DNA from 3 places in the Enterococcus sp. DIV0840 genome. Region 1 is predicted to be linked to each of the others. Evidence: a T-box and tRNA genes for the amino acid it is inferred to sense, from the RefSeq annotation. Region 1 holds a T-box; the other regions hold tRNA genes.
What was found. A T-box is a leader RNA that pairs with one kind of tRNA and senses whether it is charged. The one in region 1 lies ahead of argS (arginine--tRNA ligase), so its partner is inferred to be a tRNA-Arg.

Region 2: it encodes a tRNA-Arg, which carries the amino acid that the T-box ahead of argS (arginine--tRNA ligase) is inferred to sense. The anticodon was not compared.
Region 3: it encodes a tRNA-Arg, which carries the amino acid that the T-box ahead of argS (arginine--tRNA ligase) is inferred to sense. The anticodon was not compared.

Annotation. Positions count from the first base shown of each region.
Region 1 is NZ_CP172876.1:1,600,567-1,604,755, forward strand. Features, by position in the region: gene tsaD (tRNA (adenosine(37)-N6)-threonylcarbamoyltransferase complex transferase subunit TsaD) at 1-929, shown strand, start outside; T-box leader at 996-1,202, shown strand; gene argS (arginine--tRNA ligase) at 1,451-3,142, shown strand; gene IGL98_RS07590 (Gfo/Idh/MocA family protein) at 3,229-4,189, opposite strand, start outside.
Region 2 is NZ_CP172876.1:2,779,960-2,784,148, reverse strand. Features, by position in the region: gene IGL98_RS13265 (GNAT family N-acetyltransferase) at 1-728, shown strand, start outside; gene IGL98_RS13260 (hypothetical protein) at 781-927, opposite strand; gene IGL98_RS13255 (hypothetical protein) at 1,106-1,243, shown strand; gene IGL98_RS13250 (IS30 family transposase) at 1,235-2,194, opposite strand; tRNA gene IGL98_RS13245 (tRNA-Arg) at 2,390-2,463, shown strand; gene IGL98_RS13240 (uracil-DNA glycosylase) at 2,565-3,215, opposite strand; gene IGL98_RS13235 (aminopeptidase) at 3,279-4,189, opposite strand, start outside.
Region 3 is NZ_CP172876.1:2,856,263-2,860,451, forward strand. Features, by position in the region: gene rpmA (50S ribosomal protein L27) at 391-681, opposite strand; gene IGL98_RS13655 (ribosomal-processing cysteine protease Prp) at 694-1,038, opposite strand; gene rplU (50S ribosomal protein L21) at 1,073-1,381, opposite strand; ribosomal protein L21 leader region at 1,401-1,479, opposite strand; tRNA gene IGL98_RS13665 (tRNA-Arg) at 1,652-1,725, shown strand; gene IGL98_RS13670 (ABC transporter ATP-binding protein) at 1,810-3,699, opposite strand; gene IGL98_RS13675 (ABC transporter ATP-binding protein) at 3,692-4,189, opposite strand, start outside.

The DNA.
Region 1 (4,189 bases):
TCGTGGCTTCCCAAGTGAAGAGTCATCAACGTTTTGGTGGTGTTGTGCCGGAAGTTGCTAGTCGTCACCATGTGGAAGAAATTACGTTATGTATTGACGATGCTTTAGTTGAAGCTGGTGTAGAACCAAGTGATTTGAGTGGCGTTGGAGTTACATATGGTCCTGGTTTGGTAGGTGCTTTGTTGATCGGTATCTCTGCTGCCAAAGCATTTGCGTGGGCGCACGATTTGCCGTTGATCCCAGTCAATCATATGGCTGGACATATTTATGCTGCTCACTTTGTGGAACCCCTGCAGTTTCCTTTGATGGCCTTATTAGTTAGTGGTGGACATACGGAATTAGTTTATATGAAAGAGACAGGTTCATTTGAAATCATCGGTGAAACGAGAGATGACGCAGCTGGCGAAGCGTACGATAAAGTTGGCAGAGTTTTAGGCTTAACCTATCCAAGTGGTAAAGAAATCGACGAATTAGCTCATCTTGGTCAAGATACATATCATTTTCCTCGGGCGATGATCAAAGAGGATAATTATGACTTCAGTTTTAGTGGGTTGAAAAGTTCATTTATCAATACCGTTCACAATTCTGAACAGCGTGATGAAGAGTTGATAGTGAATGATTTAGCTGCAAGTTTTCAAGCCAGTGTGATTGAAGTATTAGTCGATAAAACGATTCGTGCTTGTAAAGAATATCCAGTCAAACAATTAGTGATGGCAGGCGGTGTTGCAGCTAATAAAGGCTTACGTGAGTGTTTAGGCAGTGAAGTGTCCAAAGAACTTCCTGGTGTCACGTTTATTGTTCCACCGCTTAGATTATGCGGAGATAATGCTGCAATGATCGGGGCTGCGGCATTCGTTGAAGCTGAAAAAGGTCATTTTGCAGATTATCACTTAAATGCGGATCCCAGCTTGTCTTTTATGACGATTTAAAAATAAGAATCAACGGATAAGACTAGGCATAGAGAAAAATATTTGCTATAATAAACCCAGTTTAATACTGATTCATCGATAAAGAGAGTACTTCATTACCTATTATCCAAGCGATTTCGGGAAGGTGCAAGCCGAAAATAATCAAATGAAGGAAGCGCACTTTAGAGAATCTGCGTAGGCAGACGGTTATCTACCGTTAATAGATTAAGTGGGTTCGTCTTTATAAAAGCACGAACAATTAGAGTGGTACCGCGGGAAAATCTCGTCTCTGGTGTTTTTTAACACTAGGGACTTTTTGCTGTGAATCACTGTGACTGACTTCGCCAGAGCAGATAATGAACAGTACGTGGCGACCGAAGGAAGAAAAGTAACCATACCAGGAATCACCAACCGCCTATGATCTAGAAAAAACATTAGTAGCAGTTCCTCAAAACAAAGAATATCTGAACTAAAAGACAATAAAAATCATCAACGAGTAAGTTTCTATTAATCAATAAAACCCACCCATTAGGAGGATATCTATGAACAACAAAGAAATCGTAGCAAAAGCTATTTACGAAGTGGTAAAAGATGACCTAACTTTAGAAACGGTTACACAATTATTGGAAAATCCTAAATCTGTCGATCACGGAGACGTAGCCTTTCCGGCTTTTTCATTAGCTAAAGTCTACCGCAAAGCGCCGCAGCAAATCGCTGCTGATTTAGCAGAAAAAATCGCTGGAACAGACTTTGAAAAAATCGAAGTAGTTGGACCTTACTTAAACTTTTTTATGAATAAAAAAATGGTCAGCCAAGCAGTGATTGGTCAAATTGCCAAAGAAAAAGGACACTATGGAGATAGTTCAATAGGTGCTAAAGGTAATGTGCCAATTGATATGTCTTCGCCAAATATTGCAAAACCAATTTCAATGGGACATCTACGTTCAACGGTAATTGGGAATTCTATTGCTTTTATCCTTGAAAAAATTGGTTACACACCAATTCGCATCAACCATTTAGGCGATTGGGGCACACAGTTTGGTAAATTGATCGTAGCTTACAAAAAATGGGGTTCAGAAGAATCAGTCAGAACTGCACCAATCACTGAATTATTGCGTTTGTATGTACAGTTTCATGAAGAGGCTGAAACTCAACCTGAACTAGAGGAAGAAGCTCGTGCGTGGTTTAAAAAGCTAGAAGAGGGCGATACAGAAGCAACTGAATTATGGCAATGGTTCCGTACAGAATCATTAAAAGAATTCGATAAAATTTATTCTATGCTAGAAGTTTCTTTTGATTCATATAATGGAGAAGCTTTCTACAACGATAAAATGGACGAAATCGTAACAATGCTGGAAGAAAAACATCTACTGCAAGAAAATCAAGGTGCTGAAATCGTTGATTTAACTGCGTATGACCTAAATCCAGCGTTGATCAAAAAATCAGATGGCGCAACACTTTATATCACACGTGATTTAGCGGCAGCAGTTTATCGCAAACGTAACTACGATTTTGCCAAATCAATCTATGTTGTTGGCAATGAACAAAGTAACCACTTTAAACAATTAAAAGCTGTTTTAAATGAGCTTGGCTTTGATTGGTCTAAAGATATGCATCACGTACCGTTTGGTTTGATCACACAAGGTGGTAAAAAACTATCAACGCGTAAAGGGAAAATCGTTTTACTTGAAGAAGTGTTGAATGAAGCGGTCGAGTTAGCAAATAAACAAATTATGGAGAAAAATCCTGATTTACCAGAGCGCGAAGAAGTTGCTCGACAAGTTGGGATAGGCTCTGTTATTTTCCATGATTTAAAAAATGATCGGTTGAATAACTTTGACTTTGTTTTAGAAGAAGTTGTGCGTTTTGAAGGTGAAACAGGTCCTTATGTGCAATATACACATGCACGTGCTATGAGTATTTTAAGAAAGGCTGACTTCACTATCGATGATACGAAAGAGTATGCATTGGATGACAAAGAGAGCTGGGAAGTTATTAAGTTATTGCAAAAATTCCCGGAAGTAGTGATGCAAGCGGCGGATAAATATGAACCTTCAGTCATTGCAAAACATGCGATTCAAGTGGCTCAAGCGTTCAATAAATACTATGCCCATGTCAAAATTTTGGCTGAGGATGAGCAAAAAGAATCACGTTTAGCATTAGTTTATGCGATGGCGACGATCATTAAAGAAGATTTACGATTGCTTGGTCTACATGCACCAAATGAAATGTAATAAGTAAATTAACTGAGACGAAAGGGCGCTAGTTCATTTTTGTCTCAGTTTTTTATATTAAAAAAACCCGCTTTCACGGGTAGTTTTTATTTAGTCCAATTTTGTTGCATTTGATCTAGAAGATCGATAACATCTTTTGTTAAAAACAGCGAACGATTCGTTTTTTCTCCTTCGATCATTTTAACCATATTGGTGATTTCATAGTTCAATGCTTGGTGACTGTCACCAGAAACAATCGTTTCTACGGTACCATCATTAAAGAAAATTTTTGCTTCATCTGCTCGTGGATACTCGTTGATTACAATATAAGCATCTTCAAAAGCGACGATTCCTTGTTTTGGTATTTTTGCTTGGAAGCTTAAAGAAACTGTTGCCATCTCTTGTGCATCATTTTGCAGAATAGTTGCTGATTGTTCATCTACACCAGTAGAGAAAGGCTGCATGACAGACGCAACGACTTTAGGTTGGGAGGTGAAGAACCATCGTGCGAAAGACACTGCATAAGTCCCAATATCCAAAAGAGCACCGCCGGCTAAATCAGGATTAAAGAATCGATTTGTTGGATCAGGTTCCTTGTAACTACCAAAAGGCGCTTGAATCATCTTCAATTTTCCAAAGCGTTTAGAATCGATCTGACTTCGTAGTTCTTGATATAAAGGCATATTAAAAATAGTCATTGCTTCAGCTAATATCAAGCCTTTTTCTTCTGCTAATTTCATCGCTTGGGCCAATTCATTACTATTCATCGTAATCGCTTTTTCACAAAGAACATGTTTGCCTGCTCCTAAAGCTTTTAAAATATGCTCAATGTGTTGGCGGTTAGGAACAGCAATATAGACAATGTCAATCGTTTGATCAGTCAACATCTCTTCAAATGAACCATATGCCTTTGGAATATCATGTTCTTTAGCAAATACTTCAGCTTTACTCAACGTTCTAGACGCAACGGCTGCGATTCGGCTATTTTCTTGTTGAAAGCTTTCAGCGAAACTAGTTGCAATTTCTCCAAGGCCAATGATGCCCCAATTGTAATTTTTCATGAAGGAT
Region 2 (4,189 bases), 1.2 Mb from region 1:
ATGAAGAAGCCAAAAGTGTTTGTCAGCAAATCTATTCTGAGTTACCTAACAACCAAAAAGGAGCAGTAATTCGGGAATCTTGGTGGTTTGAGTATGCATTTGGTCTGGATGATAAGAATTTATTTGCACTCTATGAAGACGAGTTGGGCAATCCTCAGGGCTACTTGATTTATCAATCTAGTGCAGAGCGTTTTGTGATTAAAGAATGGGGCTATCTAACGGATCAAGCCTTTCGATCAATCATTCGTTTTATTGGTTCACATAATGGTTCATCGCAAGAATTTCATTTAGAAACAGGTTTTGATGGTGAAAATCTAAGCTATCTAATGCCGTCGCCATTAGTAGAAATGAAAGTGACCCCTTTTATGATGGCTAGAATTGTTGATTTAGAAAGCTTTATGTGTAAGTATCCTTTTGCTGTAGGAAGTGCTGAAGCTTATTATCTTAAAGTTGAAGATGATTATGGTTCATGGAACAACGGAATCTGGGAATTGTTGATCGATGAAAATGGTCAGAGTTCTGTAAGAAAACTTGACCAAATCCCTGAATCATTGAAAGAAGAGGACGTGATTGCAAGCTCGATTCAAACATTGACGCAACTTTTTATGGGGTACCGTAGAGGGACTCACTTACATTTCCATGGAAAAATTTTAGGAAAAGAAAAAATGATCCAGTCGTTGGATCAACGTTTAGTAAAAGGTATGCCGATTTTAGCAGATTATTTTTAAAAAACAGGCTAAGTGAATTGATTATTTCAACATTCACTTAGCCTATTTAAATTTATGCCTTATTTTTCTCATCTTCTGTTTTTTCTCCTGCGGGGGCGTCATGATATTCTTCTAAAGCTTCTTTAAAAATTTCTTCTTTTTCCTGCTTATAATTGTCCTGACGCTCAGCGAAAATCTTTTCTTTCGTTTTATCCGTCATCTGTATTTCCTCCATTTTCTTTATTTACCATAAGAGGTATAGTTCAAGCTTAACATCCATAAAAAGACTTTACGAATTTTTTGATTACAAGCAAATGATTAGCGGAACGAGTTGAAACTCCTTATACTATGTAGTAAGGAAACAAATAAAAGTCTAATAATGAAAGGTAGTGGAGAACATGAGTAAAACCAAAGAAGAAAAAGTTGCAAGAAATGGTAAAATCGGTAAAACATTAGCTGTTGTTGTAGGTGGCCTTTATTTAGTTAAAATGTTAAAAGGCAAAAAGGATATTAAAAAATTTGATTTGTCAAATTAAGCTAGACAATTGTCTTTCATTTATGTAACTTAAAAATACTTCTAATGGTGTTCGATAATTTAAAGATTTCCTTGGTATGTGATTTCTTTTAGAGGCGACAGCCGCAACAAAAGCTTGGTCAACTTGATTAAAATCCATTGTTTTAGGCAGCCCATCTTTACGTAATAACCCATTCGAATGCTCATTTAATCCGCGTTGTGAGGGGGTTCCAGGGTCTGCAAAATAGATAGAAATATCATTGACATTACTCATGTTTTTCCAATTTGAAAATTCTTTTCCACAATCAAAGGTCACGGATTTGAACAAATTTCTGAGAATCTTTTGTAGCCAATCAGTTGTCGCTTTTTCAATATCCAATGCTTTCCGACCATTTGGTTTTAATGTAATAATCACTTTTGAAAGGCGTTCAACTAGAGTGATGATGGCACTTTTATGATAAACGCCAACAATTGTGTCCCCTTCTAAATGCCCAAATTCCTGTTGGAAATCAGGGTAGTCAGTGGATCGTTCTGAAATATTGCGTTTAAATGCTTGCTTTCCGCGACGTTCTTTATGCCCGTTGGGCTTTCGTTTCCCTTTCATTGGTAGTTTTGAGCAATCAAATTGATTTGCTTTAAACTGACGATAAAGTGTTCTAACAGAGCATGAAATAGGAAACTCAGCTCGACCAATAATCACATCAGGTGTCCACCCTTGAGCCACCATAGTTTGAAGGTAATCATGCTGTTCTGTAGGCAAACTAATGGGTTGTCGACCACAACGCGTTTTATTTTCTTTATATTGTTGGTAATAGTCACAGATAGATTTTCCTTGTTTTAGGAAGTTGTAAACATTGTAGATTGTCTGTCTAGAACGATTTAAAGTCTTAGAAACCATCGTAACAGGTTGGCTCATATTGAAATAAGCTTCTATCATCACGAGTTCATTTGATGTAAGATGAGTATAGGTCATTTGTCTTCACTCCTTATAATTCTTTGGTCGGAACTATTTTGAGTGTAGCACAAATGACTTATTTAGTTGTCTAGCTTAATTTTACTATCGGCGAAATAAAAAATTAGGAAAGTGATGCTGATTTTTATATCAGGATCGCTTTCTTTTTATTTTCATTGACACTGAATGAAAAGACTTCTAAAATAAATAAGGAATGTTCTCGTAGCTCAGTAGGATAGAGCGATCGCCTCCTAAGCGATAGGTCGCTGGTTCGATTCCAGTCGGGAACGTAAAAAACACCTGTCAATCGTTGATTTGATAGGTGTTTTATTTTATTTGTGCCAATAATATTTTGTTGAAATTGTCTTTTTATTCGATAAATTACCAACATCTAATTCAAATCACGATTTTTCAAAAGTGAGCCTAAAAGCAACCAATCAGACTCAATAACAGATTCAAGTTTTTGATTATAAAAAACAGCTGCAGGATGATAGATTGGGAACACCGGATAGCTTTCACTTGTTTCAGTGAGTTGATTTTTCTCTTTTGAATAGACCAAAATCGGTAAATGGAGCAACTGTCCGTGATTTTTTGAAATCGTATAATCATTTCCCCAAAGCCGCTGCAAACCAATATTGCCCATTGGTACAAAGATTTTTGGCTGGATCGTTTGGATTTCATAATCTAACAACGGGGCATAAGCTAATACCTCAGCCTTAGTAGGCGTTCGATTTGGATATTTTGTTTCAACAATTCCAGTTCTTTTATTGAGCTGTTCTTTTATACTGAAAGGTCGACTTCGAACAGCACTCGTAATATAGATATCTTCTCGGCTCAACCCTGAATTAGATAACCAACTATCCAGTTTTTTTCCTGATTTGCCGCTAAAAGGGATCTTTGTTTTTATTTCTGTTTCTCCCGGAGCTTCTCCAATCAGCATCAAGACTGCATTTTTAGGGCCTTTTCCAGAAAGAAACCCTTCTAAATTATGTCCGAGCATTTTTTGTTTGACTGCTTCAACTAGTTTTTTAGGATAGTTCATAATCGCATGTCTTCTCTCTAAAAAAACGCGCTGATTTATTCAATCAGCACGCTTTTGTTCTTTTTAAGCCCAATCACCGTTGCGGAAAATGGGAACTCGTGTGCCATCTTCTCTAATACCGTCGATATCCATTTTGTCTGATCCCACCATGAAATCAACATGAGTATGACTACGGTTTAGACCCGCTTCTTTTAGTTCTTCTTCACTCATTTCAGTTCCACCTTGCAGATTAAATGCATAAGCGGAGCCGAAAGCTAAATGATTTGAAGCATTTTCATCAAATAAAGTATTGTAGAAAATGATCCCAGATTGAGAAATCGGTGATGGATCTGGGACTAAAGCGACCTCACCTAAATGACGTGCACCTTCGTCTGTTTCAAGTAACTTCGCCAATACTTCTTCACCTTGTTCAGCAGAAAAGTCAATGACTTTACCGTCTTTAAATGTAAATTTCATACCAGAAATAGTTGTTCCAGCATAACTTAATGGTTTGGTACTAGAAACAACACCATCAACATGACGGCTATCAGGCGCTGTAAAAACTTCTTCTGTCGGCATATTGGCCATGAATTTTTCGCCACGAACGTTTTCGCTGCCAGCACCTTCCCATAAATGATTTTTGGGTAAGCCAATCACTAAGTCCGTGCCAGGTGCTGTATAGTGTAATGCTTTAAATTGTTCTTTATTTAATTCATCTGCTTTTGTAGCTAACTTGTTGTCATGTGCTTCCCATGCGGCAACTGGATCTGCTTCGTAAACACGAGTTGTTTTAAAGATTTCATCCCAAAGCGCATCGACTTGCTGTTCACTATCTTTTAAATCAGGGAAAACTTTAGCTGCCCATTCTTTACCAGCAGCAGCTACAACCGTCCAGCTGACTTTATTAGATTGAGTCGCTTTTCTTAAGTTAAACAAAGCTTTGCCAGAAGCTGATTGGAAAGCTGCTACACGATCTGCATCTACACCAGCTAAAG
Region 3 (4,189 bases), 1.3 Mb from region 1:
CCCTCCTAACTTTAACGTTTTTGTAAGATCTTACAACATTAGTATAAAGAATATTTATCTCTTTAAACTGTCCATGTTCTGTCATTATTCACCCAGACATAAAAAGCCACCGCATAAGCGATGACTATATGGGGCAAAAGCACCCGAATATTGATTCGTTCTCAATTTTTAATCGTCTATTTTAGCAGGAAAAACCAACAATTCCTTTTTTAGCAATTCATCCCTAAATTTTCCCTTTAGTTACTAATTATTCAATTCATTCGCGAATAAGCTTATTTTTTTAAACGTTTAGCTCTAGCATTCTCATTTATTTGTTCAAGTGATTGTTTATCCAAAATAAAAAAGTTCTATCCCTTACTAAATAAGGGATAGAACCGATCAGTTAAAAAATTATTGATCTACTGCTGGGTAAACAGACACTTGTTTTTTGTCACGGCCTTTACGTTCGAAACGTACTACACCGTCTACTTTAGCAAATAAAGTGTCGTCGCCGCCAATACCTACGTTAGCACCTGGGTAAATTTTAGTTCCGCGTTGACGGTATAAAATTGATCCACCAGTTACTGTTTGTCCATCAGCACTTTTAGCGCCTAAGCGTTTAGATTCTGAATCACGTCCGTTGGAAGTAGAACCTCCACCTTTTTTGTGGGCGAATAATTGTAAATTCATGTTTAATAACATAGTCTGCACCTCCTATTTTTCGTTTATGGTTTTGACTTGAATAAATTCAAGATTTTCTTGCTCGACTGCTTGTAGACCTAATAAAAGGTTTTCCAAGAGAATTTGGGCAATGTTGGTTTGTTCCTGATTGGCATTTGAAATCACTTCAACATAAAGGTAACCACCTTCATCTTCATTGGTTTCGACAATCGGTTCAAAACCAGCTAGCGCATCGACACCCTTGACCGTGCTGATAGTTAAGGCAGACACAGCTGCACAAACAATATCACTGCCATATGGACCTGATTCAGCATGCCCTGAGACTTCAAAAGAAACGATTTGGCCTGCGCCATTTCGTTTAAAAGAACTTTTAATCATTGATAGGCCTTCTTTCCTATGCAACTTAAAAGAATTATGCGTTGATTGCGTTGATTACAACTTTTGTATATGGTTGACGGTGACCTTGTTTGCGGTGAGTGTGTTTTTTAGGTTTGTATTTGAAAGTCACGACTTTCTTTTGTTTGCCGTGTTTTTCTACAGTTCCTTCGACAGTTGCACCTGCGACAGTTGGAGCTCCTACTTTCGTAGATTCGCCACCTACTAAGATAACTTCGTCAAAAACAACTTTTTCGCCAGCTTCTACGTCTAATTTTTCAACGTAAATTGCTTGACCTACCTCAACTTTTACTTGTTTACCACCAGTTTTGATAATTGCGTACATGCTATACAGCACCTCCTTCTTCTAGACTTAGACTCGCCATCCCAAGTGATAACGATATGTCATACTTAAAAACTTGTTCTGTGCGGTTGTAGCTGTGGAGTCCACAATTACAACATTAGTATCATATCAAAATAAGGAACAAGAGTCAATAAAAACTTAGTGATTTAGCGTTATAAACCACTTTTCAAAAAAACTTTCTTGTTATTTCTAATTTATGATTGACTTTGTTTTGGATGTTCATTATAATAAATTCTGTTGCGTTATTACTTTGCGCCAATAGCTCAGCTGGATAGAGCACTCGCCTTCTAAGCGAGCGGTCGGGAGTTCGAATCTCTCTTGGCGTATTATTTTAAACGTTTATATCAAAAAAACACCAATCATCAGATTTTTTCTAATGATTGGTGTTTTTTTATTTTTCTATTTTCTTACTAAGATAGTTCGACCTTTCCTGTATACAATTGATGATAGATTCCCTTTTCCTCAAGTAAATCTTCGTGACTGCCTCGTTCAATGATTCTTCCATGATCCATTACCATGATTGCATCCGAATTTTGGATAGTCGATAAACGATGGGCAATGACAAAAACAGTTCTGCCCTTCATTAAACGATCCATCCCAGCTTGTACATGCTTTTCCGTTCTTGTATCAATACTGGATGTTGCTTCATCCAAGATCATTACAGGCGGATCTGCAATCGCAGCTCGTGCAATGGACAATAATTGGCGTTGCCCTTGAGATAGACCTTCTCCGTCCCCAGTGATCACTGTATCATATTTATCGGGTAGGTTATTGATAAAATCCTCTGCATTCGCTAATTGAGCCGCTTCAATCACAGCTTCATCAGATGCGTTTAACTTCCCATAACGAATATTCTCACGAATCGTGCCTGTAAATAAATGAGTATCCTGTAAAACAATCCCTAATGACTTTCTCAAAGAACTTTTTTTGATTTTCTTCACATTGATTCCATCATAACGGATTTTCCCTTCTTGAACATCGTAAAAGCGATTGATCAAATTTGTGATCGTTGTTTTCCCTGCTCCTGTGGCCCCAACAAATGCGACTTTTTGACCTGGTTCAGCGTAGAGATTGATATCTTTTAATACTCGACTTTTATCTGTATAGCCAAAAGAGACATCCTCAAAACGTACATCACCAGTTAATTCCCTATAGGTCACCGAGCCATCATTATGAGGATGTTTCCATGCCCATAAGCCTGTCCTAGTGTCACTTTCAACAAGTTTATTTCCTTGTCGCTTCACATGAACTAACGTCACATAACCATCATCTACTTCCGGCTTTTCATCAATCAACGTAAAGATGCGATCTGCCCCAGCTAACGCCATGATCACAAAATTGATTTGTTGCGAAACTTGACTGATCGGCATATTCAATGAACGGCTTAACTGAAGAAAAGAAGCGATCATCCCAATTGTCAGACCCGAAACACCATAAACTGAAAAAATACCACCAACTACTGCTAAGAGTACATATTGAATATTTAGCAAATTCATCATGATCGGCATTAAGCTGTTCGCATATTTATTGGCTTGGGTAGCACTTTGTCGCAATTCTTCGTTGATTACTTTAAACTGTTTGATTGTTTGCGGCTCATGATTAAAAATTTTCACCACTTTTTGTCCATGCATTATTTCTTCGATGAATCCATTTACACGCCCTAAATCCCGTTGTTGCTTCCCAAAATGACGACTGCTGCGCCCTGCAATTATCCGAATCGTCATGATCATTACGGAAACAGAAACCATTACAACTAAGGTCAGTGGAACACTGATCGTAAACATGGCAATAAACACACTGATAAAACTAACAACTGCTGCCACTAAATTAGGAATACTTTGTGAAATCATCTGACGCAACGTATCTGTATCATTCGTGAAATGGCTCATGATATTCCCGTCAGAATTTGAATCAAAGTAGCGGATTGGCAATGTTTCAAGATGAGTAAACATTTCATCCCGAATTGTTTTTTGTGTTCCTTCACTGATACGCACCATGATCAGGTTAAAGCCTAAGTTTGCAATGATCCCAACACCATAAATCAGTGCCATCGTTGTAATTCCCTTTAATAATCCAGAAAAATTAGGATTACTTTGACCCAGTAACGGTGTGATATAATCATCGATTACCACTTGTAAAAATAGCGAACCTCGGACATTGGCAAAGGTACTTAGTAGGATGAGTATCAGTACTAATATCAGCTGGAACTTATAATTCTTAAACATATATGAAAATAGTCGTTTCAACGTTTTTAAAGGATCTTGACTTTTGGGAATCCCTTTTGTTTTTTCATCACGCATCTTCTTCACCAAATCCTTTCTGTTGAGACTCATAAACTTCTTGATAAATCTGATTATTAGCCAATAATTCATCATGCGTTCCGATAGCATTGATCAAGCCTTTATCCATCACAATAATACGATCTGAATCTTGAACAGAAGAAACGCGCTGTCCTATGATAAACGTCGTTGTTCCAGGGATTTCTTGTCTCATCCCTTCTCTGATCAGACGATCTGTTTTCGTATCTACAGCACTCGTTGAATCATCTAAAATCAAAATTTTCGGTTTTTTTAACAATGCGCGAGCAATACATAAACGTTGTTTTTGGCCACCCGAAACATTATTTCCGCCTTGAGAAATCATCGTGTCATATTTATCTGGAAATTCTTCGATAAAACTATCTGCCTGAGCAATTTTACACACTCTGATCAAATCCTCATCTGTCGCCTCTTCATTACCCCAGCGTAGATTTTCTTTGATTGTTCCAGTAAACAATACATTATTTTGTAA